DNA from 3 places in the Streptomyces sp. NPDC029044 genome. Region 3 is predicted to be linked to each of the others. Evidence: predicted binding sites of a transcription regulator. Region 3 holds the regulator's gene; each other region holds the start of a gene.
What was found. Region 3 encodes HrcA, which represses chaperone genes, less so after heat shock. Its sites were predicted from a motif close to TTNGCACTCNGNNNNNCNGAGTGCNAA; they were not measured.
Positions count from the first base shown of each region.

Region 1: groL (chaperonin GroEL) is a predicted target of HrcA. The motif match lies at 8,141-8,167, and genes of this name have one in related genera.
Region 2: groES (co-chaperone GroES) is a predicted target of HrcA. The motif match lies at 6,787-6,813, and genes of this name have one in related genera.

Region 1 covers NZ_JBEZWN010000001.1:405,061-415,243, reverse strand. The annotation lists gene AB0E85_RS01965 (ROK family protein) at 1-315, opposite strand, end outside; gene AB0E85_RS01960 (extracellular solute-binding protein) at 448-1,701, shown strand; gene AB0E85_RS01955 (DUF3263 domain-containing protein) at 1,742-1,987, shown strand; gene otsB (trehalose-phosphatase) at 2,095-2,922, opposite strand; gene AB0E85_RS01945 (trehalose-6-phosphate synthase) at 2,929-4,317, opposite strand; gene AB0E85_RS01940 (glucosyl-3-phosphoglycerate synthase) at 4,392-5,336, opposite strand; SAM riboswitch class I at 5,492-5,648, shown strand; gene thrC (threonine synthase) at 5,667-6,953, shown strand; gene AB0E85_RS01930 (MoaD/ThiS family protein) at 7,071-7,346, shown strand; gene AB0E85_RS01925 (cold-shock protein) at 7,793-7,996, shown strand; gene groL (chaperonin GroEL) at 8,330-9,952, shown strand; gene AB0E85_RS01915 (NADH:flavin oxidoreductase) at 10,168-10,183, shown strand, end outside.
Region 2 covers NZ_JBEZWN010000005.1:77,845-88,027, reverse strand. The annotation lists gene AB0E85_RS06740 (LysR family transcriptional regulator) at 1-775, opposite strand, end outside; gene AB0E85_RS06735 (MOSC domain-containing protein) at 856-1,524, shown strand; gene AB0E85_RS06730 (SDR family oxidoreductase) at 1,619-2,392, shown strand; gene AB0E85_RS06725 (ester cyclase) at 2,505-3,212, shown strand; gene AB0E85_RS06720 (hypothetical protein) at 3,417-4,469, opposite strand; gene groL (chaperonin GroEL) at 4,637-6,262, opposite strand; gene groES (co-chaperone GroES) at 6,379-6,687, opposite strand; gene AB0E85_RS06705 (polysaccharide deacetylase family protein) at 6,857-7,594, opposite strand; gene AB0E85_RS06700 (polysaccharide deacetylase family protein) at 7,627-8,565, opposite strand; gene AB0E85_RS06695 (methyltransferase domain-containing protein) at 8,684-9,853, shown strand; gene AB0E85_RS06690 (DUF6596 domain-containing protein) at 10,019-10,183, opposite strand, start outside.
Region 3 covers NZ_JBEZWN010000030.1:21,679-31,861, reverse strand. The annotation lists gene hemW (radical SAM family heme chaperone HemW) at 13-1,245, shown strand; gene AB0E85_RS23255 (DUF3097 domain-containing protein) at 1,348-2,148, opposite strand; gene AB0E85_RS23250 (MBL fold metallo-hydrolase) at 2,180-2,911, opposite strand; gene hrcA (heat-inducible transcriptional repressor HrcA) at 3,082-4,098, shown strand; gene dnaJ (molecular chaperone DnaJ) at 4,098-5,234, shown strand; gene AB0E85_RS23235 (nitronate monooxygenase) at 5,426-6,499, shown strand; gene AB0E85_RS23230 (16S rRNA (uracil(1498)-N(3))-methyltransferase) at 6,496-7,236, shown strand; gene AB0E85_RS23225 (IS200/IS605 family accessory protein TnpB-related protein) at 7,243-8,874, opposite strand; gene AB0E85_RS23220 (VOC family protein) at 9,050-9,442, shown strand; gene AB0E85_RS23215 (hypothetical protein) at 9,492-10,037, shown strand; gene AB0E85_RS23210 (S41 family peptidase) at 10,083-10,183, shown strand, end outside.

The DNA of each region.
Region 1 (10,183 bases), on a different contig from region 3:
GCCGAGCCGCTCCGACAGCAGGGCGCGCAGCGGGACGTCGCGCCAGCCGAGGTTGGCGGCGTAGACGGCGACGCCGTCCGCCTCGTCGACGATGCCGGGGACGGCCACGCCGGCGGCGGACGCGGGCGCGCCGAAGTGCTCGGCGCCGTGGGCGTGCAGCTCGGCGGCGAAGTCGAGGATGCCCGCGACGACGGCGTCCGGCCCCTGGGCGCGTCCGGTGGCCCGCCGGGCCCGGTGCAGCACCTCGCCCCCGGGCCCGGCCAGGGCGGCCTTCATTCCGGTGCCGCCCACGTCGAGGGCGATGACATGTCTCACGGAAACAGTGTGACCCGGTGACCCGCGAGAGGTCTAGTCCACTCACGTGGTGTAGACCTTATTCCGAATATCGAAAAGTTTCAGAGGCGGCGACGCCAGGGTTGGGGAAGAGCAGCGGTGCAGCGGCGGCGAATGGCAGGAACGATCGCGGCGGTGTCCGCACTGGGCATGACGGCGGTCCTCGGCGGGTGCGGCATCACGGGCGGCTCGGAGGACGTGACGCTCAAGCTGGTCGCCGCCGACTACGGCGACAGCGCGGCCAACAGCTCCAAGAAGTACTGGGACAAGCTCGTCGAGGAGTACGAGGCCGACCACCCCGGTGTCACGGTCGACGTCAGCGTCTACTCCTGGAACGACGTCGACCGCAAGGTCAGGGAGATGGTCGCCGCCGGTGACCCGCCGGACATGGCCCAGATCGGCGCCTACGCCGACTACGCGGCCAAGAACCAGCTCTACAAGGCCGACGACCTGCTCTCCATACCCGTGCAGGCCGACTTCGTCGGGCAGCTTGCCTCCGCGGGCCAGGTGAAGGGCGTGCAGTACGGGATGCCGTTCGCCGCCTCCACGCGCGTCCTCTTCTACAACAAGGCCCTCTTCTCCAAGGCCGGCATCACCCCGCCCGAGTCCTGGGACGACGTGGCCGAGAACGCCGAGGCGCTCAAGGCCGAGGGCGTGAAGTACCCGTACGCGCTGCCGCTCGGCCCGGAGGAGGCGCAGGCCGAGACCATGCAGTGGATGCTCAGCGGCGGGGGCGGCTACACCGACAGCGTCGACAGCTACGGCATCGACTCCCCGGAGAACATCGACACCTTCTCCTGGCTGAAGAACGACCTGGTGGGCAAGGACCTGACCGGGCCGGTCGCCCCGGGCGAGCTCAACCGGGCCGCCGCGTTCGCCGCCTTCGCCAAGGGCCAGGTCGGCATGCTCAACGGCCACCCCTCCCTGATGAAGATCGCCGAGAGCAAGGGCGTGAAGTACGGCATGGTGCCCATGCCGGGCAAGGGGGGCCCGAGCAAGTCCACGCTCGGTGTGGCCGACTGGATGATGGCCTTCCGCGAGAACGGCCACCGCGACCAGATCGGCGACTTCCTCGACTTCGTCTACAGCGAGAAGAACGTGCTGGCCTTCTCCCGCGAGTACGACCTGCTGCCGGTCACCTCCTCCGCGTCCGGCACCATGGCCGCCTCCGACGAGGACCGGCACCTCAGGCCGTTCCTGTCGGAGCTGCTGGCCTCCGAGCTGTACCCGGTCGGCAAGACCTCCTGGGCCGACGTCAGCGCCCAGGTCAAGCAGCAGATCGGCAAGGCCGTCGCGCCCGGGGGCAGCCCCTCGGGCGTCCTCGGCCACCTCCAGGCTGCGGCGGGCCGGGCGGAGAGCGCGGAGTAGCTGCGCTGGGCTGTCGGTGGGGGGCGTTACGGTGCCGGGTATGGACGAGGACACGGGTGAGCAGGGGCTCGGGCGCCGGGAGCGGGACATTCTCGCGCTCGAACGCCGGGGGTTCCCCGGGCCCGGCGTGAAGGAACGGGCCATACGTGAGGAGCTGGGGCTCGCCCCTGTGCGCTACTACCAGCTTCTCAACGCGCTGTTGGACGACCCCAGGGCCCTGGCTCATGACCCGGTGACGGTGAATCGGCTGCGGCGTGTTCGGGAGCGGCGTCGGTCCGAGCGGTGAGTGGGGATTCCCGGCCGTCGCGGGCTGCGGGCCCGTTGTGGTTGCTCGCGCCCACGCGGCGGAGCCGCAGATCGACACAGCCCCGCGCCGCTGAGGGACGTTGCCCTTCAGCCGATCCGGTTCGCCAGCGAGGCCAGCAGCCGTACGACCCCCTCCGGGCCCTCCACCACCACGTCCGCCCGTTCTCGCAGTTCCGTCACCTCGTCGCTGCCGCTGCACACCAGCAGGCCCGGGGTGCCGGACGTGCGGAGGGCGTCGACGGCGGAGTACGCGGGCAGGTCGCCCAGGTCGTCGCCGCCGTAGAGGACGGAGCCGGCGCCGATCTCCCGGGCGAAGCCGGTCAGGGCGACGCCCTTGTCCATGCCGGGCGGGCGCAGTTCGAGGACCATGCGGCCGGGCTCGACGATCAGGCCGTGCCGGGTCGCCAGGCCGGTGAGCGGCTCGCGCAGCGCCTCGAAGGCGGCCTGCGGGTCGGCGGCCCGGCGGGTGTGCACGGCCACCGCCCGGCCCTTGTCCTCGACCCAGGTCCCGCTCCCGTCGAGCAGCCCGGGCAGCTCGGCGCGGACGGCGTCGACGCCGGGGTGCGGGTCGGGGGCGGTGATCTCGCCGCTGCGGGCGTCCCACCGCTCGGCGCCGTAGTGCCCGAGGACGACGAGGTGTTCAAGACCGGGCACGTCCGCGAAGCCGCCGTTGCGCACGGCGACCTCGGCCGGCCGGCCGGTGATCACCGCGACGGCGGCGACCTTCGGGGCGAGCGCCACCAGCGCGCCCAGCGCCTCCGGATGGGCCCGGGCCAGCTCCGGGTCGGCGACGATCGGCGCGAGCGTCCCGTCGAAGTCCAAGGCGACCAGCGCCTTGCCGGGGTCGGTGAGCAGGGCGGCGAGCCCGTCCTGCCCGGCCTTCGTGACGGGCGCGGGCAACGCGTTCACGGTCATCGCCGCTCAGCCCCTCAGCGCGTCGAGCTGGTCCACGAACCACTGCGCCGGCGGCAGTGCCGTCGCCGCCGCTGCCAGGCGCTTGCTGCGCTCGGCGCGTTCCTCCGGGCGCATCGACAGCGCCTCGTGCAGGGCCGTGGCCGTGCCCGTCACGTCGTAGGGGTTCACCGTGATCGCGTCCTCGCCCAGCTCCTCGTGCGCCCCGGCCTCCCGCGACAGCACCAGCGCGCAGCCGGCGTCGGAGACGACCGGGACCTCCTTGGCGACGAGGTTCATGCCGTCCCGGATGGGGTTGACGAGCGCCACGTCGGCCAGCCGGTAGGCGGCCAGGGAGCGGGCGAAGTCGTCCTTGACGTGCAGCACGACCGGCGTCCAGCCCGGCGTGCCGTACTCGGCGTTGATCTCGTCGGCGACCCGCTGCACCTCGGCCGTGTAGTCCCGGTACACCGCGAGGTCCTGCCGCGAGGGGTACGCGAAGGCGACGTGCACCACCCGCTCGCGCCACTCGGCGTGGGTCTCCAGCAGCCGGCGGTAGGCCAGCAGACCGCGCACGATGTTCTTGGACAGCTCGGTGCGGTCCACCCGGACGATGGTGCGGCGGCCCTCGCCGATCTCCTGCCGCAGCGCGGCCATCCGCTCCTCGACGTCCGGCTCGTGCGCCCGCGCCCGCAGGAAGTCCGCGTCGGCGCCGAGGCCGTGCACCCCGACCCGCGTGCCGCCGAGCCCGCCCGCGAACCGCTCGGCGCAGGCGGTGAACGCCTCCGCCCAGCGCTCGGTGAGGAAGCCGAGGCGGTCGGCGCCGAGCATGCCGCGCAGCACCTGCCCGGCCACGTCGTCCGGCAGCATCCGGAAGTACTCGGGCGGCGCCCACGGTGTGTGCGAGAAGTGCCCGATGCGCAGGTCGGGCCGCAGCTCGCGGAGCATGCCCGGCACCAGCGTCAGGTGGTAGTCCTGCACCACGACCGCCGCGCCCCGCGCCGCCTCCTCGGCCAGCGCCTCGGCGAACGCCCGGTTGTACGTCTCGTAGGACGCCCACTGCCGCCGGAAGTCCGCGTCGAAGACGGGCTCCAGGGGCGTCTGGTAGAGCATGTGGTGCACGAACCACAGGACCGAGTTGGCGATGCCGTTGTACGCGTCGGCGTGCACGTCGGCCGGAATGTCCAGCATCCGCACGCCGTCCTCGCCGACGCCCCGCCGCACCGCCTCGCGGTCGCCGTCGGACAGCGCCGAGCACACCCACAGCGCGTCCGCGTCCGAGCCGATCGCGGAGAGGCCGGAGACCAGCCCGCCGCCGCCCCGTTTGGCGTCCAGCGAACCGTCCTCACCCACCGTGTAGGAGACCGGGCCCCGGTTGGAGGCCACCAGCACCCGCGCAGCACCGTACGTTGAAGCCATACGCCTCAACCTAGCCCGGCCCCCAAACGCTCAAACGTACGGATCTGCCGTGCCCGGCCGAAAAACGGCCCCGGTCAGGCCGCTTTCCGAGCCTGATACTCGGCGATGTCCACCATCGGCGGACGCTCCTCGGTGTCCACGGAGTACGTGCGCGGCTCGAAGCCGTCCTCCCCCCGCTCGAACTGGGTCAGGGACGGCCGGATCAGATGCCCGCGGGCCAGCCGCAGCTGGGCGGTGCGGTAGATCGCGGCGGCCATCCGGCCCAGCGCCTGCCCGTCCTGGTGCCGGTGCTTGCGCACCCCGACGTCCACCTGGGCGAGGGCGTCCAGGCCCGACAGGTGCAGGGCGTCGACCAGCATCCCCAGCTCCACGCCGTAGCCGACGGGGAACGGCAGCTGCTCCAGCAGGGAGCGGCGGGCCGCGTACTCGCCGCCGAGCGGCTGGACGAAGCCGGCCAGCTGCGGCCAGTGCATGTTGAGCAGCGGGCGCGCCATCAGCTCGGTGACCCGGCCGCCCTGCCCGGCGGCACCGGAGAGCGGCCGGTCGTACATGGCCTTCACCAGGTCCACGTCCGGGTCCGTGAGCAGCGGGCCGACGATCCCCGAGACGAAGTCGGACGAGAAGTCCCTGAGGTCCGCGTCGACGAAACAGACGATGTCCCCGCCGGTGACGAGCAGCGAGCGCCACAGCACCTCGCCCTTGCCGGGCACGGCCGGCAAGCGGGGGAGTATGACGTCCCGGTGCACCACCCGCGCGCCCGCGGCGGCGGCCACCTCGGAGGTGCGGTCGGTCGAGCCGGAGTCGACGACGACCAGCTCGTCGACGAGCGGGACCTGCCGCATCAGGTCGTGGCGGATGACGGCGACGATGTCGCCGACCGTCGCCTCCTCGTTGAGGGCGGGCAGAACGACGCTCACCGTCTGGCCCGTGCGCTGCTTGGCGGCCATGATCCGGTGGAGCGGGCGATCGTTCGCGGACCAGGAACGGGTGCCCAGCCAGCGCTCGACTTCTTCCAGCACCGTGGCGGCTCCTCTGCGTTCTCCGGGCGGGACAGAGTGTGATCCATCTCGCGGTTCGGACGACTATCTCAACTGTCCTGGTCGTCGGTTACAGTCTTGAACAAGGCGGATGACCATCGCATGTCCGGGGTCACCCGCCGCCTACAACCACATACAGCTCATCCAGAGGGGCAGAGGGAAACGGCCCGATGAAGCCCCGGCAACCCTCCAGTCGGTACTCGTAGGTCACTGTCGACCACCTGCGCGAGGCTCCCGGCTCGGGAAGGTGCCAAATCCGTCTCACGGCGAGATGCGTCGTGAGGAAGATGAGGAGAAAGGGCCTCGCCTCACATGGCTGTGCAGACTGTTGCAAGCACCACTGACTCCACCGTAGACCTCGGTCCCGCCGCTGCCCTGAGCTGCCGCGAGTGCGGTCACCGCGTACCCCTCGGACCGGTCTTCGCGTGCGAGGAGTGTTTCGGCCCGCTGGAGATCGCCTACGACTTCTCGGCCTACGACACCGAGGAACTCCGCAAGCAGATCGAAGCGGGCCCCGCGAACATCTGGCGTTACGCCCCGCTGCTGCCCGTGCCGGCCGACGTGGCGGACAAGCCGAACATCAACCCCGGCTGGACCAAGCTCGTCAAGGCCGACAACCTCGCGCGCGAGCTGGGCGTCGACGCCGGCAAGCTGTTCGTCAAGGACGACTCCGGCAACCCGACGCACTCCTTCAAGGACCGCGTCGTCGCCCAGGCCCTGGAGGCCGCCCGCGCCTTCGGCTTCACCACGCTCTCCTGCTCCTCCACCGGCAACCTCGCCGGTGCGGTGGGTGCCGCGGCGGCCCGCGCCGGTTTCCGCTCCTGCGTGTTCATCCCGCACGACCTGGAGCAGGGCAAGGTCGTCATGGCCGCGGTCTACGGCGGCGAGCTCGTCGGCATCGAGGGCAACTACGACGACGTGAACCGCTTCTGCTCCGAGCTGATCGGCGACCCGGCCGGCGAGGGCTGGGGCTTCGTCAACGTCAACCTCCGGCCGTACTACGCGGAGGGCTCCAAGACCCTCGCGTACGAGATCTGCGAGCAGCTCGGCTGGCAGCTGCCGGACCAGCTGGTCGTGCCGATCGCCTCCGGCTCTCAGCTCACGAAGATCGACAAGGGTCTCCAGGAGCTGATCAAGCTCGGGCTGGTCGAGGACAAGCCGTACAAGATCTTCGGCGCGCAGGCCGAGGGCTGCTCTCCGGTGTCCGTCGCCTACAAGGCCGGGCACGACGTCGTCCGCCCGCAGAAGCCGAACACCATCGCCAAGTCGCTCGCCATCGGCAACCCGGCGGACGGGCCCTACGTGCTGGACATCGCGCGGCGGACCGGCGGTGCGGTGGAGGACGTGAACGACGAGCAGGTCGTCGAGGCGATCAAGTTGCTCGCGCGGACCGAGGGTGTGTTCGCGGAGACCGCCGGTGGGGTGACGGTCGGCGTGACGAAGAAGCTGCTGGAGAACGGGCTGCTCGACCCGTCGAAGTCGATTGTCGTGCTGAACACGGGTGACGGTCTGAAGACGCTGGACGCGGTGGCTGGGACCGGGCTCACCGCGACGATCCGTCCCAACCTTGATTCGTTCCGTGAGGCTGGGCTCGGCTGATCGTTGTCGCCTGCGGGCCGGTGGGGGGCTGGTCGCGCCAACGCGGCGGAGCCGCACATTGACACGGCCCCGCGCCCCCAAAAGCAGGTCCGCTACCCAACCGGAGGTTTTGAAGTCATGAGCGTCACCGTTCGCATCCCCACCATCCTGCGTACCTACACGGGCGGGCAGGCCGAGGTCGCCGCCGAGGGCGCGAACCTCGGTGAGGTCATCGCCGACCTGGAGAAGAACCACACCGGGATCGCCGCCCGGGTCCTCGACGACCAGGGCAAGCTGCGCCGATTCGTCAACGTCTACGTGAACGACGACGACGTGCGGTTCGAGCAGGGGCTGGAGACGGCGACGCCGGACGGTGCCGGTGTGTCGATCATTCCCGCCGTCGCCGGTGGCTGAACCGGTCGACCGGCCCGATTGTTACCTTCGGTAACGACGATTACCGAGAGTTCATCGAATTGCCCCCTCCGTGAGAGAAGCGGAGGGGGCAATTCTGTGTGGTTGAGCGGGGTACAGTTGGGGAACGCGATACCGATCCACTGATCGGAACCCTGAATTCCTGCCGCGAGCCCGACAAGATGTAGCCAAAGTGTGCGCGTCTTTCGTGGCTTTTGTTCCTTTTGTGTAGCCCGACTTGCCCTGAATTCGGGCGAATTCTCCCCACATTCCGGACCCTGCGCGTCCAGAATTCTCGTCCGATTGACCTGTTGCAGACGGCAGTTGGACAGATACATTCAGCCGCGGTCGACGCGTTCCGGCGCACGCCCCCAACCGTGGGGGGTGAGGTCTGACCCGGGTCCGCGAAGTGTGGATCTGTGCAAGGGCCAGTAATAGGGGAGTTAGGCATGGCTCAGGGCACCGTCAAGTGGTTCAACGCGGAGAAGGGGTACGGCTTCATCGCGGTCGACGGTGGTGCGGATGTTTTCGTCCACTACAGCGCGATTCAGATGGACGGCTACCGCACCCTTGAAGAGGGTCAGCGGGTCGAGTTCGAGATCTCGCAGGGCCAGAAGGGGCCGCAGGCCGACATGGTTCGCGTCGCTGCCTGAACGCGCACCACGACCAACGCATCAAGCGACCGGTCTTCTCTGAAGGGCCCGTACCCCCCGGGGTACGGGCCCTTCGGCCTGCTCGGGCACCTGTCGGGCGGTGTTCGCGGGCGGCTGACGCCCCTGCCCGATCCCCGGGAGGCGCTTGCACTCGCCATGCCCGAGTGCTAATCATTGCGTTAGCACTCTGAAGGTGAGAGTGACAACGTAAGGACCGGGTCGGTGAGGCCCGCAGGCCGGGTGGGGAAGGAACCACAAGGCAAGCGAGCCGTCCGTCGCGGGCGCGGGCGCGGTCCGAAGTAATCACCCCCAGTCCTGGAGGGACCACTTCACATGGCCAAGATCATCGCGTTCGACGAGGAGGCGCGGCGCGGCCTCGAGCGCGGCATGAACCAGCTCGCGGACGCCGTCAAGGTGACGCTCGGCCCCAAGGGCCGCAACGTCGTCCTCGAGAAGAAGTGGGGCGCGCCCACGATCACCAACGATGGTGTCTCCATCGCCAAGGAGATCGAGCTCGAGGACCCGTACGAGAAGATCGGCGCCGAGCTGGTCAAGGAAGTCGCCAAGAAGACGGACGACGTCGCCGGTGACGGTACGACCACCGCGACCGTTCTCGCTCAGGCCCTGGTCAAGGAGGGTCTGCGCAACGTAGCCGCCGGCGCCAACCCGATGGCCCTCAAGCGCGGTATCGAGAAGGCCGTCGAGGCCGTCTCCGCCGCCCTGCTGGAGCAGGCGAAGGACGTCGAGACCAAGGAGCAGATCGCTTCCACGGCCTCCATCTCCGCCGCCGACACCCAGATCGGCGAGCTCATCGCCGAGGCCATGGACAAGGTCGGCAAGGAAGGCGTCATCACCGTCGAGGAGTCCCAGACCTTCGGTCTGGAGCTGGAGCTCACCGAGGGTATGCGCTTCGACAAGGGCTACATCTCGGCGTACTTCGCCACCGACATGGAGCGTATGGAGGCCGTCCTCGACGACCCGTACATCCTGATCGCGAACTCCAAGATCTCGAACGTCAAGGACCTGCTCCCGCTCCTGGAGAAGGTCATGCAGTCGGGCAAGCCGCTGCTGATCATCGCCGAGGACGTCGAGGGCGAGGCCCTGTCGACCCTGGTCGTCAACAAGATCCGCGGCACCTTCAAGTCCGTCGCCGTCAAGGCCCCGGGCTTCGGCGACCGCCGCAAGGCGATGCTCCAGGACATCGGCATCCTCACCGGCGGCGAGGTGATCTCCGAGGAGGTCGGCCTCAAGCTGGAGAACGCCACGCTCGACCTGCTGGGCAAGGCCCGCAAGGTCGTCATCACCAAGGACGAGACCACCATCGTCGACGGTGCCGGCTCCGCCGACCAGGTCCAGGGCCGCGTGAACCAGATCCGCGCCGAGATCGAGAACAGCGACTCGGACTACGACCGCGAGAAGCTCCAGGAGCGCCTGGCGAAGCTCGCCGGCGGCGTCGCGGTCATCAAGGCCGGTGCCGCCACCGAGGTGGAGCTCAAGGAGCGCAAGCACCGCATCGAGGACGCCGTGCGCAACGCCAAGGCGGCCGTCGAGGAGGGCATCGTCGCCGGTGGTGGCGTGGCCCTGCTCCAGGCCTCCCAGGTCTTCGAGAAGCTGGAGCTCGACGGTGACGAGGCGACCGGCGCCAACGCCGTGAAGCTCGCGCTGGAGGCCCCGCTGAAGCAGATCGCCGTCAACGGTGGTCTCGAGGGCGGCGTCGTCGTGGAGAAGGTCCGCAACCTCACCGTCGGCCACGGCCTGAACGCCGCGACCGGTGAGTACGTCGACATGATCGCCGAGGGCATCATCGACCCGGCGAAGGTGACCCGTTCCGCGCTGCAGAACGCCGCCTCCATCGCCGCGCTGTTCCTCACCACCGAGGCCGTCATCGCCGACAAGCCGGAGAAGGCCGCCGCGCCCGCCGGCGGCGGCATGCCGGGCGGTGACATGGACTTCTGATCGACCCGGTCGATCAACGTCCTTGCCGAGGGCGGCACTTCCTGTTCCGACAGGGGGTGCCGCCCTCGGGCGTGTCCGGGGAGCGTGACGGGTGAGTGCGGGGCGCGTGTCCGGGATCACAGCAGGGGTGGGATGGCCCTGACGGGACCGGATGGTTGAAGGTTAGGTCTTATGCGTATGCACATACCCTCCGGTATCCGAAAGTGAGCCCCCACGTGACTGTCGCCGCCT
Region 2 (10,183 bases), on a different contig from region 3:
GCACACCCCGGGGCCGTACGGACTCGACGGCCAGCTGGGGCAGGACGGCCACGCCCAGGCCGGCGCCGACGAGGCCGACGACGGCCGGGTAGTCGTCGGTCGCGAAGTCGATGCGCGGGGTGAAGCCGGCCGCCGCGCACACCTCGACCAGCTGTCCGCGGCAGCGCGGGCAGCCCGCGATCCAGGGCTCCTCGGTGAGCTCGCCGATGGCGACGGACTCCGCGCCCGCGAGCCGGTGCCGCTCCGGCACGAGTGCGACGAGCCGGTCCGACAGCAGCGGCCGTACGACGAGGTCGTCCCACTCCTCCGCGCCCGCCGCCCCCTCGTAGCGGAACGCGAGCGCCACGTCGCAGTCGCCCTCGCGCAGGAGCCCGACGGAGGCGGGCGGCTCGGCCTCCTCCAGGGAGACGCGGGTGCCCGGGTGCGCCTCGCGCAGCGCGGCGAGGGCCGTGGGGACGAGGGTGGAGCTGCCGCTGGGGAAGGAGACGAGCCGGACCCGGCCCGCGCGCAGTCCGGCGATGGCGGCGACCTCCTCCTCGGCGGCCGTGAGCCCGGCGAGGATGCCGGCGGCGTGCCGCACCAGGGCCTCGCCGGCCTGGGTCAGGCGCATCTCCCGTCCGGTGCGGATCAGCAGCGGCGTGCCGACCGAGGTTTCCAGGGCCTTCATCTGCTGGCTGACGGCGGGCTGCGTGCAACCCAGCTCGCGGCCGGCGGCAGAGAAGGAGCCGGTGGTCGCGACGGCGCGCAGGACGCGGAGATGACGAGCTTCGATCACCCTTCGAGGATAAGTCACCCTTTGATTCCGCTGCCGAAGAGGCGTCGACGCTTTGGGGGCCGGTCGCCTACCGTGCGGGCATGAGGCTTCTGTCAGTGAATCTGGGCCGCGCCGAGGCCGTGCCGTACACCGACAACGCGGAGGGCGTGACCGGGATCGACAAGCGGCCGGTCGACGGGCCGGTGCGGGTCTCCGCGCCCGGGCCCAAGGGCGTCGGCGGAAGCGGGCTGGCCGGGGACGCGGTGTGCAAGCTGGAGCACCACGGCGGCGACGACCAGGCGGTGTACGCCATGGCCCGTGAGGACCTGGACGAGTGGGAGCGCGAGCTGGGCCGGACGCTGGCCGACGGCGCGTTCGGCGAGAACCTCACGACCCGTGGCCTGGATGTGTCCGGTGCCCTGATCGGCGAGCGCTGGCGGGTGGGGCCCGAGGTCGTGCTGGAGGTCACCTCAGGGCGGATCCCGTGCCGTACGTTCCAGGGCCACCTGGGCGAGAAGGGCTGGGTCAAGCGGTTCACGCGGCGGGGTGCGCCGGGGGCGTACCTGCGGGTGATCGTGCCCGGGGAGGTCCGCGCGGGCGATGCCGTCGAGATCGTGCACCGGCCCGGCCACGACGTGACGGTGGCCCTTCAGTTCCGGGCGGTGACGACGGAGCGGACGCTGCTGCCGCGACTGCGGGCGGCGGGCGAGGCGCTGCACCCGGAGGTACTGAGGATGGCGCGGGAGTACGAGGAGAAGTACGGGGCCTGATGGCCGCTCACCACGCCTGTCTCCACGGACCCTTCACCACGGACGGCCCCACGGGGAAGCGGATGCACTCAGTCCGGGTCACTAACCTTCTGCCATGACAACGGCTCTGATTACGGGATCGACGGCAGGCATCGGGGCCGCGTTCGCGCGGCGACTGGCGGCGGACGGGCACAACCTGGTGCTGGTGGCCCGGGACACCAAGCGGCTTCGGGAGCAGGCGACCGAGCTGCACGACCGGCACGGCATCGAGGCGGAGGTGCTGACGGCCGACCTGGCCGAGGACAAGGGGATCGAGGCGGTGGCCGGGCGCCTCGGCGACCGCAAGAACCCCGTCGATCTGCTGATCAACAACGCCGGGTTCGGCAACAAGGGCCGCTATCTCGACGTCTCCATGGCCGACGAGCTGCGGATGCTGAAGGTGCACTGCGAGGCGGTGCTGCGGCTGACGTCGGCGGCGACCGAGGCCATGCGCGAGCGCGGCCGGGGCGGCGTGGTCAACGTCGCCTCGGTGGCGGCCTTCGTGCCCCGCGGCACCTACGGCGCCTCCAAGGCCTGGGTCGTGCAGTTCACGCAGGGCGCGGCGCGCGATCTGGCCGGCAGCGGCGTACGGCTGATGGCGCTCTGCCCGGGCTTCGTGCGCACCGAGTTCCACGACCGGGCGGGGATGGGCACCGACAACATCCCCGGCTGGATGTGGCTCGACGCGGACAAGCTGGTGGCGGCGGCGCTGCACGATCTGGCGCGCGGCAAGACGCTGTCCATCCCGGACCCGCGGTACAAAGCGCTGATGGGCGCGGCGAAGCTGGTGCCGCGGGGGATGCTCGGGGCCGTCTCCTCCAGGACGGGCCGCAAGTACGGGCCGCAGTAGGCGCACGCGGCCGGCCCGGCAGGCTCCTCCTCCCGGACCGGGAGGCACCCGGGCCGGCCTCTTGGGACAATGAAGCTGTTCAGCCGGACCCAGGGGGGCCGGAGGCGAGGCCATGACCTTCGTACAGCTCATCGAATGCAGGACCAGCCGGCTCGACGAGATGAACCGGCTGATGGACCGGTGGGTCGAGCAGACCAAGGGCAAGCGGACCGCGTCGCACAGTGTGGTGGCGAAGGATCGTGCCGACGCGTCGCACATCGTGGAGATCGTGGAGTTCCCGTCGTACGAAGAGGCGATGCGGAACTCGGGGCTGCCGGAGACCGACCGGATCTTCCAGGACATGGTGGCGCTCTGTGATGAGACGCCGACCTTCACGGACCTGGACGTGGTGCGGGACGAGCAGCTGTACGCGGCCACCGCGCGCAGGTTCTTCGAGCTCGCGCCGGGCCAGGGGGACGCGCCGCCGTTCAACGACGTGTTCATCGAGGATTACCACGACCACGATCCCGCCAATGTGCAGGACGTCATCGGGCTGGACGCACTCCGGCGCGAGGTGGAGGTGTGGCGGGGCGGGTTCGAGTTCTCGTTCACCGTCGAGGACCAGATGGCGCAGGGCGACCGGGTGTGCACCCGGTGGACCTTCCACGGGCGTCACACGGGCGACTTCCTCGGGATCCCGCCGACCGGGCAGGAGGTCACCATGACGGGGACGACCGTGCACCGCTGCACGTCGGACGGGAAGATCGCCGAGGGCTGGTGGCAGTACGACCGGCTGGGGCTGATGCAGCAGCTCGGGGCGCTGGAACCCACGGAGCTCTGACGCCGCGACGCCCCTTGGGGCAACCGACCCGCCGCCCCTCTAGTGCCGCGTCAGCCAAGGTTTGCCCGTTGAGGAGCGGCGTCCGGTGCGTGCTCTCGGTGTGCCGGCCGGAAGCCCTCGTACTGGACGTACTCGGGCTTTCGGCCGGTGCGGCGAGAGTGCGTGCCGGGCGTCGCGACGGGGCGAACCTTGGCTGATGCGGCACTAGTCGCCTCCGCCTCCGCCTCCCCCGTCCCCACCGCCGCCGTCACTGCCGCCTCCGCCCCCGTCGCCGCCGTCCCCGCCGTCGCTGCCCCAGCCGTCGCCGCCGCCGGGTTCGTTGTCGTCACGGTCCCTGCCGAGGTTGCTGAACCAGGGGCGCTCCCAGATGTCGTCGCCCGTGTTCCGGCGGGGGTTCACGGCGCGGAACCTGGCCAGGCCCGTGGTGTCGCCGAGGCCGAAGGAGACCGCGACCGCGTGAGCCATCACGGCGTCCAGGGGGTCGGGGCTCTCGTAGCGCACGTCGGCCAGCGGCAGCAGCACCGAGCCGGACGGAGGGCCGGGCCGGCGTGAGGGGCGGGTCAGCAGCGCGACGTGCCGGTCGTCGCGCAGCAGCCATGAGCTCTCGGCGTTCTCGCGGCGCAGTGTCCACTGCCGGTCGGGCAGGCGGATCTCGACGCTGCTCTTGGACTTGCGCATCCTCTTGCGGAGTTCGAGCCGTGCGGTGACGTCCCCGACGGCCATGACCAGGCCACCTGCCCGGTCGGCGGCGTCGGGGCGGTAGCCGTACGGTGCCCACAGGCGTACGGCGGGGGCGTGCGGGCCCCAGACGTCCACGCGGACCAGGCGCCGGTCCACGGCGACCGCGACCGGCCCGGCGGGACCCGGTGCGTACCGTCGTGCGATCCACAGGGGCACGCCCTCCGCCTGGGCCCGCGTGGCCAGTGCGGCCACCTGGTCTGCCCCGCCGCACCTGCGCACGGCCAGTTCGCCGAGCGCGTGGGCGAAGTCGGCGGTCCGGCGCACCTTCAGGGGCGTGGTGGTGCCGGTCACGCGGGTGACCGGGACGACGCCCGGGCCCTGCGCCAGCGACTCCAGGGGGCGTTCGGTGCCGCCGCCGCCGAGCCAGCGTCCCCGCAGATACGCCTCGGCCATGGCTGCGAGGTTCAGCTCCTCCAGCGGTGTGGTCCGGCCGCCCCTGCGCAGCCGGTCCTCGGTGAGTTCCGCGGTGCGCGCCAGGGGATTCCTGGACCGTTCCTCGTAGAGCGCCTGGCTCATCGCCACCCCCTTCTGCTCCGGTCTGTAGGAGGTCGCCGACCGGTGCGCCGGTTCCCTGACCGGCGCAGGACGGCACACGGCGAAGGCCCGGCAGCCCCGTTTCCGGGGTGCCGGGCCTTCGCTCGGGCTCGGGCGGGCCGATGTCGTCAGCCCTCAGCCGTCATGCCTCAGTGGGCGTGGCCGTGGCCGTGGCCCGCGGCGGCCGGCTCCTCTTCTTCCTTCTTCTCGACGACCAGGGTCTCGGTCGTGAGGAGGAGGGAGGCGATGGAGGCGGCGTTCTCCAGGGCGGAGCGGGTGACCTTCACCGGGTCGATGACGCCGGCCTTGACCAGGTCGCCGTACTCGCCGGTGGCGGCGTTGAAGCCCTGGCCCTTGTCGAGCTCGGCGACCTTGGAGGTGATGACGTAGCCCTCCAGGCCGGCGTTCTCGGCGATCCAGCGCAGCGGCTCGACGGCGGCCTTGCGGACGACCGCGACACCCGTGGCCTCGTCGCCGGTCTTGCCGAGGTTGCCCTCCAGGACCTTGACGGCGTGGACGAGCGCGGAGCCACCACCGGAGACGATGCCCTCCTCGACCGCGGCGCGGGTCGCGGAGATGGCGTCCTCCAGACGGTGCTTGCGCTCCTTGAGCTCGACCTCGGTGGCGGCACCCACGCGGATGACGCACACGCCGCCGGCCAGCTTCGCGAGGCGCTCCTGGAGCTTCTCGCGGTCCCAGTCGGAGTCGGTGGACTCGATCTCGGCCTTGATCTGGGCGACGCGGCCCTGCACGTCGTCCTTGTTGCCGGCGCCGTCGACGACCGTGGTGTCGTCCTTGGTGACGGTGATGCGGCGGGCGGAGCCGAGGACGTCGAGACCGACCTGGTCGAGCTTGAGGCCGACCTCCTCGGAGACGACCGTGGCGCCGGTGAGGACCGCGAGGTCCTGCAGCATCGCCTTGCGGCGGTCGCCGAAGCCGGGGGCCTTGACGGCGACGGCGTTGAAGGTGCCGCGGATCTTGTTCACGACGAGGGTGGAGAGGGCTTCGCCCTCGACGTCCTCGGCGATGATCAGCAGCGGCTTGGAGGCGTTGGACTGGATGACCTTCTCCAGCAGCGGCAGGAGGTCCGCGATGGCGGAGATCTTGCCCTGCGTGATGAGGATGTACGGGTCGTCCAGGACGGCTTCCATGCGCTCCTGGTCCGTCACGAAGTACGGCGACAGGTAGCCCTTGTCGAAGGCCATGCCCTCGGTGAAGTCCAGCTCAAGACCGAAGGTGTTGGACTCCTCGACGGTGATGACACCGTCCTTGCCGACCTTGTCCATCGCCTCGGCGATGAGCTCGCCGACCTGCTGGTCCTGGGCGGACAGGGCGGCGACGGCGGCGATGTCGGACTTCTCGTCGATCGGGCGGGCCGTGGCGAGCAGGTCCTCGGAAACGGCGGCGACGGCGGCGTCGATGCCCTTCTTCAGGGCGGCCGGGGAGGCACCGGCGGCGACGTTCTTCAGGCCCTCGCGCACGAGCGCCTGGGCGAGCACGGTCGCGGTGGTCGTACCGTCACCCGCGATGTCGTTGGTCTTGGTCGCCACCTCCTTGACCAGCTGGGCACCGAGGTTCTCGTACGGGTCCTCGACCTCGACCTCACGGGCGATGGTCACACCGTCGTTGGTGATGGTGGGAGCGCCGAACTTCTTGTCGATGACGACGTTGCGGCCCTTGGGGCCGATCGTCACCTTGACCGTGTCGGCAAGCTTGTTGACGCCGCGCTCGAGGGCGCGACGGGCGTCCTCGTCGAACTTCAGGATCTTCGCCATGGGAGCGTGAGCCCTCTTCCGGAATCTGGGATATACGGCACTGCGCCCCGGGCGCCCGGCTTCTCAGTGATCGCGGGGGCCAGGGGCGCAGTTCAAAGCAATGTGCTTGGGGTGAATTACTTCTCGACGATCGCGAGCACGTCGCGGGCCGAGAGGACGAGGTACTCCTCGCCGTTGTACTTCACCTCGGTGCCGCCGTACTTGCTGTAGAGCACGACGTCGCCGACGGAGACGTCGAGCGGAAGACGGTTGCCGTCCTCGAAGCGGCCCGGGCCCACGGCCAGGACGACGCCCTCCTGGGGCTTCTCCTTGGCGGTGTCCGGGATGACCAGGCCAGAGGCGGTGGTCTGCTCGGCGTCGAGCGGCTGGACCACGATGCGGTCCTCGAGCGGCTTGATGGCAACCTTGGAGCTGGTGGTCGTCACGATCCGACCTCCCCCTTCGGAGATCTCACGGGGTTAACTGTCTGAGGTGGCGACCAGGTGGATCCGTCGTCGCGGGTGCCGGACCTGCCCGTCGCTGTGTTGGCACTCTCCTAGGGGGAGTGCCAGAGCCGAGACTATGACTGCGATTAGCACTCGGTCAAGCGGACTGCTAATTGCCGACGGCGCGTCGGCCGGGTGCTTTCTGCGGGCGGCCCTCCGGACGGTCCTCCAGGTGGTCCTCCAGCCGACCCACCCGCAGCCCCCGGTCCCCGATCTCCCGCAGCAGCCGCTCGGTCCGTTCCGTGAGGGTCAGGGACCCGGTCCCGCCGGACGGCACCGAGACGATGTCTCCGGCGCGCAGGGCGGGCTCGCCCCGGGTGTAGGTCAGTTCGCCGTGGCCGTCCAGGGACGCCCGCCACAGGACGACGGCCGTGATGCCGCAGTCGGCGGCCGCGCGCAGGGTCGTCGTGTCGTAGGTGCCGTAAGGCGGACGGAAGAGGCGGGGGCTGATGCCGAAGCGGGAGCGGAGCTTGTGCTGCTGGCCGCAGATCTCGGCGCGCTGCCCGGCGTAGGGCAGGCCGCGCAGGGCGGGGTGGTCGAGGGTGTGGTTCTGGATGGAGGCGCCGACCGCGCGCAGCCGGGCGAAGTGGCCGTAGCCGGGTCCCACGACGCTGTCCGTGAGGAACAGGCTGACCGGGAGCCGCCGTTCGCGGACGAGGCCGACGAAGCGGGGGTCGCGTTCGGCGCCGTCGTCGTAGGTGAGGAAGACGACCGGGGCGCGGGTGGGGACGTGATCCACGACGGGGGGCAGGCGGCGGCTGTCGGCCGCCGCGCGTGCCGGGTCCTGCGCGCGGCCGTCGGCGGGGCCCGGCCGTTCCCCCGCCACCCCGGCGCAGCCGGCCAGCAGGGCCGCGCACAGCACGGCGGCGGCCGGCCGCCTCACAGGTAGTCCTCCAGCCGTCCCACCGCGTATCCCTGAGCCGTGACCTTGTCCAGGAAGCGGCGGACCATGTCGGCCATCGTGCCCTTCCACTGTCCGGGGCCCCGGAAGTGTGTGAGGACGATGTCCCCCGGGCGCAGCTTGCGGTCGCCTTCGCGGTACTCCCAGTGGTCGGCGAAGACCTCCTGGTTCCACAGGGGCACGTACGCGATGCCGCAGGCCTTGGCGGCGCGCAGGGTCGCCCGGTCGTAGCTGCCGAAGGGCGGGCGGAAGAGGTCGGGACGTTTGCCGAACCGCTTCTCCAGGTAGCGCTGCATGCCGCAGATCTCGCGCTTCTGCGCCCGGTAGGACAGCCCCCGCAGGTTGGGGTGGTGGAGGGTGTGGTTGTTCAGGACCACGCCCCTGGACTGCATCTTCCGGAAGTACCGGGTGTCGTCCTTGACCAGGTAGCCGCTGAGGAATGCGGTGTACGGGACGTCCAGGTCGCTCATCATCCGCAGGAACGCCCGGTCCTTCTCTGCGCCGTCGTCGATGGTGAGGAAGACGACCTTGTCCCGGGTGGGGACCGTGGTGAAGACGGGCGGGAGGTTCGACCTCCGGTGGCCGTTCACCTCGAAGCCCTTGCGGGTCCTGATCCTCGGCTTCTTCGCCGGGGGCTGCGGGGCGGCGAGTGGGGTCCTGCGCAGGTCCCAGCGGTGCGCGGCAGCGGCCCGGGCGGCGTGCGCGGCGCGCAGTTTGCCGGCGTAGGAGTCGAGCGCACGGGCCGGGGGCGCGTCGAGGGGCTGCTGGCCGCCGGCCGGGGTGACCTGGTCGCCGCCGCCTCCCTGCGCGCAGCCGGAGGCGATGGCGGCGAGCACGAGCACGGCGAGGCCGATCCGTACGCGTGCGGGCACACGCCCCCCTGCCCGGCTTTTGTCATTTTGTACGACTGCTCGCATGGTGCCGGATCCTCGCAGCCCCTCCCGCCGGTCCCGGCCCGACACCGCGGCCGGTGCCCGACCATCCACCGACTGGCCCACACGGCTGCGGCCCGCCGCCGTGGCCGACAATGATCCGGTGAACGACCTCGCCCCCCTCCTCACCCCCGAAGGCCGCGCCCTCCTCGACGAGGTGCGGGACACCGACCCCGCGCAGGAGCTGGCCGTCGCGACCCGGCTGCGCCGCGAGCACCCCGCCGAGCTGGTGTCGGCGGCGCTCGGGCAGGCGCGGCTGCGGCAGCGGGCGGCGGTGAAGTTCGGGGCCGAGGACGCGAGCCGGATGTTCTTCACGCCGAACGGGGTCGAGCAGTCGACCCGGGCGAGCGTGGCGGCCTACCGGGCCCGGCGCATGGCCGACCTGGGCATCACCTCGGTCGCCGACCTGTGCTGCGGCATCGGCGGCGACGCGATCGCGCTGGCCCGCGCCGGGATCCGGGTGCTGGCCGTGGACCGCGACCCGCAGACGGCCGCGGCGGCCCGGGCGAACGCCGACGCGCTGGGACTGACCGGCCTCGTCGAGGTCCGCGAGGCGGACGTCACGGAGGTGGACACGGCCGGTTTCGACGCCGTGTTCGTCGACCCCGCCCGGCGCGGCGGCCGCGGCCGGATCTTCGACCCCGAGGCCTACTCACCGCCCCTGTCCTGGGCCGTGTCCGCCGCCCGCCGGGCCCCTCGTGCCGCCGCGCTGAAGATCGCCCCCGGCATCCCGCACGAGGCGGTCCCCGAGGACGCCGAGGCCGAGTGGATCTCCGACGGCGGGGACGTCAAGGAGGCGGTGCTGTGGTTCGGCACCGAGCCGGGAGCGGTCCGCGCGACCCTGCTGCCGGGGCCCCGCACCCTGCTCTCCCGCGGTCTGCCCGACCCCGCGGTCCGCCGGCCGGGGCGCTACCTCTACGAGCCCGACGGCGCCGTCATCCGAGCCCACCTGGTCGCCGAGGTGGCCGACCGGGTCGGCGGCGGGCTGCTCGACGCGACCATCGCGTACGTCACGGCGGACACCCTGCACCCGACCCCGTACGCCACGGCCTACGAGATCACCGACCACCTGCCCTTCAACGTCAAGAAGCTGAAGGCGCTGCTGCGGGAGCGGCGGGTCGGCACGCTGACCGTGAAGAAGCGGGGCTCGGCGGTCGAGCCGGAGGAGCTGCGCCGGAAGGTCAAGCCGCAGGGCCCGCACGCGGCGACGGTGTTCCTGACCCGGGTGGCGGGGGCGCCCGCGATGCTCATCGGGCACCCGGCCCGGGCCTAATGCCCCGGCAGGCAACGTCTGCCCCTCAAGGAGCGGCGTCCGGTGCGTGCTCTCGGCGTGCCGGCCGGAAGCCCTCGTACTGGACGTACTTGAGCTTTCGGCCGGTGCGGCGAGGGCGCGTGCCGGGCGTCGCGACGGGGCGAACGTTGCCTGTTGGGGCACTGGCTAGGACTGCTCCGCCGCCCGCCCGAGCAGCAGCTCCCGTTCCCGTTCGTTGCGGGTCAGGGACGCCGCCCGTTCGAACTCGGCGCGGGCCTCGGCCGGACGGTCCAGGCGGGCGAGCAGGTCGCCGCGGACGCTGGGCAGCAGGTGGTAGTCGCGCAGGGCGGG
Region 3 (10,183 bases):
ACAATGGAGGGCATGCCTTCCGCACTCCCCGACGGCGAGCCCGTCCCCGACGACGGCACGCTGCCCGCGTCCGCGCTCGCCGGGGCCGCCGACCGCCCGCTCGGGTTCTACCTGCACGTCCCGTACTGCGCGACCCGCTGCGGCTACTGCGACTTCAACACGTACACCGCGACCGAGCTGCGCGGCACCGGCGGCGTCCTCGCCTCCCGCGACAACTACGCCGAGACGCTGGCCGACGAGATCCGGCTGGCGCGCAAGGTGCTGGGCGACGACCCGCGGCCGGTCCGGACGGTGTTCGTAGGCGGGGGCACGCCCACCCTGCTGGACGCCGGCGATCTCGTCCGGATGCTGAAGGCCGTCCGCGACGAGTTCGGGCTCGCCCAGGACGCCGAGATCACGACGGAGGCCAACCCGGAGTCGGTCGACCCGGCGTATCTGGCGGCGCTGCGCGAGGGCGGCTTCAACCGGATCTCCTTCGGGATGCAGAGCGCCCGGCAGCATGTGCTGAAGGTGCTGGACCGCACGCACACGCCGGGACGGCCCGAGCGTTGCGTCGCGGAGGCCCGGGACGCCGGGTTCGAGCACGTGAACCTCGACCTGATCTACGGCACGCCGGGGGAGTCCGACGACGACTGGCGGGCCTCGCTGGACGCGGTGCTGGGGGCCGGTCCGGACCACGTCAGCGCCTACGCCCTGATCGTCGAGGAGGGGACGCAGCTGGCACGCCGGATCCGCCGGGGCGAGGTGCCGATGACCGACGACGACGTGCACGCCGACCGGTACCTGATCGCGGACGAGGTGCTCTCGGGCGCGGGATTCCAGTGGTACGAGGTGTCGAACTGGGCGACCTCGCGGGCCGGGCGGTGCCTGCACAACGAGCTGTACTGGCGGGGGGCCGACTGGTGGGGGGCCGGGCCCGGCGCGCACAGCCACGTGGGCGGGGTGCGGTGGTGGAACGTCAAGCACCCGGGGGCGTATGCGGGTGCCCTGGCTTCGGGGAGGTCGCCGGGGGCCGGGCGTGAGGTGCTGTCGGAGGAGGACCGGCGGGTCGAGCGGATCCTGCTGGAGCTGCGGCTTCGGGAGGGGGTGCCGTTGTCGCTGCTGCGGGAGGAGGGGCTGGCTGCTTCGCGCAGGGCGCTGTCGGACGGGTTGCTGGAGGCAGGGCCGTACGAAGCGGGGCGGGCTGTGCTCACCATGCGGGGCAGGTTGCTGGCTGACGGCGTGGTGCGCGATCTCGTGGACTGAGGTTCTCGGCGTCGGTGCCAGGGGCAGGGGGTTTCGCAGCCCGGCGTAGCGGGGTGCCGCTGCGCCCACCCGTGCCGCCCTCGGCGGCACGATTGCCCGCCGCTACGCGGTTACGAAGTCGATCAACTCTTCCACCCGGCCCAGCAGCTCCGGCTCCAGGTCCTTGTACGAGTGGACTCCGGACAGGATCCGCTGCCAGGCCGCGCCCGTGTTCTCCGGCCAGCCCAGGGCCCGGCACACGCCCGTCTTCCAGTCCTGGCCGCGCGGGATCCGGGGCCAGCCGTCGATGCCCAGGGACGACGGTTTCACCGCCTCCCAGATGTCGATGTAGGGGTGGCCCACGACCAGGGCGTGCTCGCTCGTCACCGACTGCGCGATGCGCCACTCCTTCGAGCCGGGCACGAGGTGGTCCACCAGGACGCCCAGGCGTGCGTCCGGCCCGGGGGCGAACTCGGAGACGATCGACGGCAGGTCGTCGACGCCCTCCAGGTACTCCACGACCACGCCCTCGATGCGCAGGTCGTCACCCCACACCTTCTCGACCAGCTCGGCGTCGTGCCGGCCCTCGACGTAGATGCGGCCGGCGCGGGCGACACGGGCGCGTGCGCCGGGTACTGCCACCGAACCGGAGGCGGTGCGGGTGGGACGCGCGGGGCCGCCCGGCGCGGGGCGGACGAGCGTCACCACCCTGCCTTCCAGCAGGAAGCCGCCCGGCTCCATCGGGAACACCCGGTGCTTGCCGAAGCGGTCCTCCAGCGTCACCGTGCCCGCCTCGCAGCGGATCACCGCGCCGCAGAAGCCGGTCCCCGGCTCCTCCACCACCAGGCCCGGCTCCGCAGCGACCTCGGGCACCGGCTTCGGCTTCTTCCACGGCGGGGTCAGATCGGCGGAGTACTGGCGCATTCGAATGACGATAGGGAAAGGCGGACGGCGATCATCGCGACACGCCGAAACGCGCCGCCAGCGCGTCCCGTTGGGCCCGCACGAACGCCGCGTCCACCACCGCTCCGTGACCGGGCACGTACACCGCGTCCTCACCGCCCAGGCCGAGCAGCCGGTCCAGGGCGGCAGGCCAGTGCGACGGCACCGCGTCGGGGCCCGCCTGGGGCTCGCCGGACTCCTCGACCAGGTCCCCGCAGAACACCACCTCCGGATCACCGGGCACCAGCACCGCCAGGTCGTGCGCGGTGTGCCCCGGGCCGACGTTGGCCAGCAGCACCTGCCGGCCGCCTCCCAGGTCGAGCGTCCACTCGCCGGAGACCAGGTGGCCGGGCGCGACCAGCCGCTCCGCCGCCTCCTCGGCCGTGGACGCCGCCAGGCCCTGGCGCACCGCGTCCTCGCGCAGCTCCTCCCGGTCCCGCACGCGCGTCAGCACCGCGTCCACGCCCACCGCACCGAACACCTGCGCGTCCGGAAGTGCCGCGGCGCCGAAGACATGATCGAAGTGCGGATGGGTCAGCGCGAGATGTGTCACACGGTTGCCCGTGAGCGCCCGTGCCTGCGCGGCCAGTTTCGCTCCCTCGGCGAGGCTCGACCCCGCGTCGATCAAGAGGGCCGCGCCCTCACCGGCGACCAGCCCCGCCGTGCAGTCCCACACCGGCAGCCGGCACCGCCCCACCCCGGCGGCCACGCGCTCCCATCCGAGGTCTTCCCAAGTCACCGTCATACGGCGACGCTAGCGGTGCGCCCCGCTCGGGGCACGGCGCCGCACGACCAGCCTTGCCGGGGGTGTACCCCACCGCCGTACACTGGGCCGGGGAATGCTGGCACTCGCACGCGCAGAGTGCCAGGCTCGACGGGCAGGACACGGGCGGACGACTTCTGGAGGTGTGCGCGATGCTCAGTGAACGCAGGCTTCAGGTGCTGCGCGCCATCGTCCAGGACTACGTCGGCACCGAGGAGCCGGTGGGCTCCAAGGCCCTCACCGAGCGGCACAGCCTCGGCGTCTCCCCGGCCACCGTCCGCAACGACATGGCGGCCCTGGAGGACGAGGGGTACATCGCCCAGCCGCACACCAGTGCCGGGCGCATCCCCACCGACAAGGGCTACCGGCTGTTCGTCGACAAGCTCGCCGGCGTCAAGCCGATGACCGCGCCCGAGCGGCGCGCGATCCAGAACTTCCTCGAAGGCGCCGTCGACCTCGACGACGTCGTGGCGCGCACGGTACGGCTGCTCGCGCAGCTCACGCGTCAGGTCGCCGTCGTGCAGTACCCGTCGCTGACGCGCTCGACCGTGCGGCACGTGGAGTTGCTCTCCCTGGCGCCCGCGCGGGTGATGCTCGTGCTGATCACGGACACCGGGCGGGTCGAGCAGCGCGTGGTCGACTGCCCGGCGCCCTTCGGCGACGCCTCGCTCGCGGATCTGCGCGCGCGGCTCAACAGCCGTGTGGCGAACCGCCGTTTCGCGGATGTGCCCAGTCTGGTGGAGGATCTCCCGGAGGCGTTCGAGCACGAGGACCGGGGTACGGTCTCTACGGTGCTCTCCACACTCCTGGAGACGCTCGTCGAGGAGAACGAGGAGCGGCTGATGATCGGCGGCACCGCCAATCTGACCCGCTTCGGGCATGACTTCCCTCTCACGATCCGGCCGGTGCTGGAGGCGCTGGAGGAGCAGGTCGTGCTCCTCAAGCTGCTCGGCGAGGCGAAGGATCCGGGCGTGACCGTACGGATCGGTCATGAGAACGCCCACGAAGGACTCAACTCCACGTCCGTCGTGTCGGTCGGCTACGGTTCGGGCGGCGAGGCAGTCGCCAAGCTCGGCGTGGTCGGACCGACCCGCATGGACTACCCGGGAACGATGGGAGCGGTACGCGCAGTGGCACGGTACGTCGGACAGATCCTGGCGGAGTCGTAGTGGCCACGGACTACTACGCCGTACTCGGCGTGCGCCGCGACGCGTCGCAGGAAGAGATCAAGAAGGCCTTCCGGCGGCTCGCCCGCGAGCTGCACCCGGACGTCAACCCCGATCCGAAGACCCAGGAGCGGTTCAAGGAGATCAACGCCGCTTACGAGGTGCTGTCGGACCCGCAGAAGAAGCAGGTCTACGACCTCGGCGGCGATCCGCTCTCGCAGGCCGGTGGCGGTGGCGCGGGCGGCTTCGGAGCCGGTGGTTTCGGGAACTTCTCGGACATCATGGACGCGTTCTTCGGCACGGCGTCGCAGCGCGGACCGCGCTCGCGCACCCGCCGCGGCCAGGACGCGATGATCCGTATCGAGGTCGAGCTCGACGAGGCGGCCTTCGGTACGACCAAGGACATCCAGGTCGACACGGCCGTCGTCTGCAACACCTGTAGCGGTGAGGGCGCGGCCCCGGGCACCTCCGCCCAGACGTGTGACATGTGCCGCGGCCGCGGTGAGGTCTCGCAGGTCACCCGGTCCTTCCTGGGCCAGGTCATGACGTCCCGCCCGTGCCCGCAGTGCCAGGGCTTCGGCACGGTCGTGCCGACCCCGTGCCCGGAGTGCGCCGGTGACGGCCGCGTCCGGTCCCGCCGTACCCTCACGGTCAAGATCCCGGCCGGTGTCGACAACGGCACGCGGATCCAGCTCGCCGGCGAGGGCGAGGTCGGCCCCGGCGGTGGTCCGGCCGGTGACCTCTACGTCGAGATCCACGAGCTGCCGCACAGCACGTTCCAGCGGCGCGGCGACGACCTGCACTGCACGGTGACGATCCCCATGACGGCGGCGGCCCTCGGCACGAAGGTGCCGCTGGAGACGCTCGACGGCATGGAGGAGGTCGACATCCGCCCGGGCACCCAGTCCGGCCAGTCGATCCCGCTGCACGGCCGGGGCGTCACGCACCTGCGCGGCGGCGGACGCGGCGACCTCATCGTCCACGTCGAGGTCCAGACCCCGACCAAGCTCGACCCCGAGCAGGAACGCCTGCTGCGCGAGCTCTCCAAACTCCGCGGCGAGGAACGCCCCACGGGGCAGTTCCAGCCGGGGCAGCAGGGGCTGTTCTCGCGGCTGAAGGACGCCTTCAACGGGCGCTGACGCGAGTGGTCCGGCCGCTGCCGGGGGTCCGGGGGTTGTCCCCCGGGCGGGCACAGTCAGCCGGGGCGGCAGGGGTTGTTCTCGCGGCTGAAGGACGCCTTCAACGGGCGCTGACACCGGGCGTGCTTCTGGTCTATGCCAGTCGGCAGGCCGGTTTCGGAGTGGTGCGGAGGACGTGACAACATGCGGTCATGTCCTCCGCACTGACCGATCTCTTCCCCCTCCCGATCGTGCAGGCCCCCATGGCGGGCGGCGTCTCCGTACCGCAGCTCGCCGCGGCCGTGTGCGAGGCGGGAGGGCTCGGATTCCTCGCCGCCGGGTACAAGACCGCCGACGGGATGTACCAGGAGATCAAGCAGCTCCGGAGCCTCACCGGCAGGCCCTTCGGCGTCAACGTCTTCATGCCGCAGCCGGAGTACGCCGACCCCGCCGCCGTCGACGTCTACGCCCACCAGCTGGCCGGCGAGGCCACCTGGTACGAGGCCGAGCTCGGCGACCCCGACAGCGGACGCGACGACGGCTTCGAGGCCAAGCTCGTGGTGCTGCGCGACACCCCCGTGCCGGTGGTGTCGTTCCACTTCGGCGTCCCGAGCCGGGAGGTCGTCGACGCCCTGCACCGCGTCGGCACGTTCGTCCTGGCCGCCGCGACCACGCCCGACGAGGCCCGGGCCGTCGAACGGGCGGGCGCGGACGCGGTCATCGCCCAGGGCATCGAGGCCGGCGGTCACCAGGGCACCCACCGGGACGTCCCCGAGACGGACGGTTCCGGCCTCGGGCTGCTGTCACTGATCGCCCAGGTCCGCGAGGCCGTCGGCATCCCGGTCGTCGCCGCCGGCGGCATCATGCGCGGAAGTCAGATCGCCGGTGTGCTCGCGGCGGGCGCGAGCGCCGCCCAGCTGGGCACCGCCTTCCTCGCCACGCACGAGTCGGGCGCGAACGCCCTGCACAAGCGGGCCCTGACCAACCCCCTGTTCGTCCGCACGGAGCTGACCCGGGCGTTCTCCGGCCGCCCCGCGCGCGGTCTCGTCAACCGGTTCCTGCGCGAGCACGGCCCGTACGCGCCCGCCGCCTACCCCGAGATCCACCACCTCACCGCGCCGCTGCGCAAGGCCGCCGCCAAGGCCGGTGACGCCCAGGGCATGGCGCTGTGGGCCGGGCAGGGGCACCGGATGGCGCGGGAGCTGCCCGCCGGGCAGCTGGTCGAGGTGCTGGCCGGTGAACTGGCCACCGCCCGGGCCTCGTTGGCGGGCGGGGGCGTGCTGTGACCGCGCCGGTGTTCGTCGTCGAGCACTTCGACGCGGGCGGTGGCGGCCGGTACGTCCTGGACGGGCCGGAGGGGCGGCACGCCGTCTCCGTGAAGCGGCTGCGGGCCGGCGAGGACGTCGTGCTCACGGACGGGGCGGGCCGCTGGGCGGACTGCGTCGTACTCGACACGGAGGGCAAGGACCGGCTGATCCTCCAGCTGGACTCGGTGTCCGAGGAGCCCGCGGAGCAGCCGCGGGTCACCGTCGTCCAGGCCCTGCCCAAGGGCGACCGGGGCGAGCTCGCCGTAGAGACGATGACCGAGGTCGGCGTCGACGCGATCGTGCCGTGGGCGGCGGCGCGCTGCATCACGCAGTGGAAGGGCGACCGCGGGGTCAAGGCACTGGGCAAGTGGCGGGCCACGGCCCGGGAGGCCGGCAAGCAGTCCCGCCGGGTGCGTTTCCCGGAGGTCGCTCAGGCGGCGACGACCAAACAGGTCGCCGCCCTGCTGGCCGGGGCGGACTTCGCCGCCGTGCTGCACGAGAGCGGGGACGCGCCGCTGGCCACGGCCGAACTGCCGGCCACCGGCGAGATCGTGCTGGTCGTGGGGCCCGAGGGGGGCGTCGCGCCGGAGGAGCTGGCGCTGTTCGAGGAGGCGGGGGCGCGGGCGTACCGCCTCGGGCGCAGTGTGCTGCGCACATCGACTGCCGGGACGGCCGCCGCGGCCGTGCTCCTGGCACGCACCGGACGCTGGTCCTGACCGTTCCTAGGGACTGAGCGGGAGTGAGTCCTGTTGCCAGAACTCATGCTCAGCCGAACGCCCCGGACGGTGTTGGACGTTCTGGTTGCCCGCGTTCGCTCCGCGTCCGGCGCCGACGGATCGTGTCCGTGGTCCGGGGACGAGGGGGCGGGTTCCCTCACGTCCAGGAACACGCCGATCGGCCTGGACGGTCCGATGCCCCACCGCATCACTCCGGTGCGGTGGGGGCGGTGCCGTCCGTCGCCGGATCGGGCGTTGCTGGGCGCGCCTTCCGATCGCCACGGCGGCAGCATCGTGGCGAGTGGGTGTACGAGTCATGCTGGTGAGGGGATTCTGCCAGTGCTGGGCACCCCAGCGGCTGGTGTAGGCGGGGTCGACGGCGATGACCGCGATACCCGTCTGATCCGCCATCGAAGCCAGCCGGGCGCGCAGGCGGCCCGTTGGCATGCCGGAGATCAGCTGCCGGAAGCGCTTCTTACGGCCGTGTTTCTCGCGGGTCTTCTCCGCGGTGAAGTCCAGATCCTCTACCGCGATCGCCTTCACGCCACATGCTTGGGCCCAGTGCAGGAGGCGGGTGAGGGCGTGGCGTACCTGGGCATCACGGTGGTGGGCACTGCCGGTCAGGTCGTAGAAGAAGCGGCGTGGGCTGCCGGTTGGGTTGCCATAGACATCCAGGCGCCAGGTGGCCAAGTGGTCGGCGTTCATGTCGACACCGATCACCCCGTGGGCGAGGGCGGTCTCGATCGGGAGGGTGGGGGTGGGCGGGATCTGCCAGGCGGCGGTCACGTACCAGCGGTCGCGTTCCAAATCCCGGTGGATGCGGTAGGCGACTGCCCTGTTGGCCGCCACACGGTCGGCCCACTCGCGGCCCCGGTGCGCGAAGACAATCCGACAGGCCAGCACGTACCGGCCGTGCGGGGCGTTGGCCAGATGCGTGAGCGGAGCGGGGAGTTTGATGCTCACCTCACCGTCGGGGGTGATGCGGATCGTCTCGTTGCCGTAGCGTTTGCCGGACTCGCCGTCGGCCTGACAGAACCAGCGCTCCGCCTCCCAACGCCCGCGCCACATGCACTCTGTGAGCCCGGCCTTGTCCAAGTGGTGACGGGTGCGGGCCAGCTGCTTGCCGCCGCGTACGACGTGCACGATGCCGGCCTCGCAATCCGCTTGCGCGGTACTCAGCCGATGTGCCAGGGCACGCAGCCGCCGCGACTTCGCATGCCTCTCCCGCTGGGACCGGTAACCCCCGGGCGCCTTCTTCGTGCCCTTCTGCCCGACCGGCAGCGACAAGCGGTGCTCGATAGTGCGGACGCCCGTTTTGAGGTTCTCGATGTGCGCCAACTGGCAGCGGCGGGCCAGTGCCCACTGGTCATGAGTGGCCTTGGTGATACTGCCCGCCCACCGCGACGACGAGAGCGGGGTCAGCTCCCGCTTGCGCACTGCCCACGCCTCAGCCGAGTGTTCGAGACCGTCCCGGCAGCGCGCTTTGAGATCCTTCGACGCCAGCGACCCCAAATGTCCGCCCACCAGGCGCAGTACCTCCTCTTCGCCGGGTGTCAGGTGCTTGAGGCGGGCACGGACGGCCACACCACAGGGACCGGACGCGACGAACGGCGCGGCGACACTCCTCAGCCTGCCCATCCCTGTCACCCCTTGCCCGGTCGCACCCCCGCAGTTCTCTCGCCATGGCAAACGAGTGTCACCCGCGAAGGTCACGCATTCGATGCAAGGACATCAGTTCGCGCCGGAAACAACTCCAGGACCAAGGCCGGCGACAACGACATGGAACAGCAGCACTCACCCCCTTGGAGGCACTGTGGAGCTCGCACAGGTTCGTCTGCTCGTGACCGACTTCGCCGCTTGTTACCGCTTCTACGGGGAGGTCCTCGGCCTCAAACCGCAGTCGGGGGCGGCGGACGGTCCCTACGAGAAGTTCAGCCCCGCCGTGGGCTCCGCGGGAATCGCGTTGCAGGACCGGTCGATGATGGCCCGGGTGCTCGACGAACTGGGCGACGCGGCCGCGGGCCACCGCTCCCTGGTCGTGCTGCGGGTGGACGGACTGGACGCGTACTGCGAGGAGATCACGATGCGCGGCGCCACGGTGCTGCACGGCCCGGTGCCCATGACGGACCGCATGCGGGTGGCCCATCTCAAGGACCCCGAGGGCAACTTGGTGGAGCTCCAGGAGTGGCTGCTGCTGCGCGGCTGACGCCTTTGCGCCCTACCGCGCGGCCTCCGTCAGTGGCAGGCTCCCCTCCATGGGGGCTTCGACGAGGTATCGACTGGGGCCGCGCGGTCGGCGGGTGGCGGTCGCGGCGGCCTTCGCCGCGGTGGCGGTGGGCGGCGCCGTCGCCTGCGAGCCGGGCAGCATCAGCTCCGCGTCCGTCGCGTACACCACCGACGAGACCGTGACCAAGGAGCTCAACCGGCAGAAGGCGGACGTGCGTTGGCTCACCTGCACCGCCTCCTACGGGGAGAGCGGCGGGAAGTCGTCACCCTCGGCGCGGGAGCGGACCGTCGCGACCGTCGACTGCGAGGGCGAGACCGACGACGGCAAGGAGATCACCGTCGACGGCAAGGTCACCCACGCGGTGGACGGGGCGTGCGTGCGCGGGAAGATCACGGCAAAGGTGGACGGCAAGGTGTGGTTCGAGGTCGACGGACTCGGCGACTGCGACTCCACCAGTCCGCCCCCCGTCGGCGGGCCGCCTGCCGGGCAGCCCGGGCCGACCGCCACGGTGACCGTCACCCAGACCATCTGGTGCGAGCAGTACCCGGACTGCCGCCCCGTCGAGGGCAAGTGATCCGAACCCTGTCCGCGCGGCGTCGTCCCTGCATAGGGTGATCAGGTGACATCGTCTGCTTACCTCCGGTTCCCCCATGTGCACGGTGACCTGGTCGCCTTCACCGCCGAGGACGACGTGTGGCTCGCCCCGCTCGACGGCGGCCG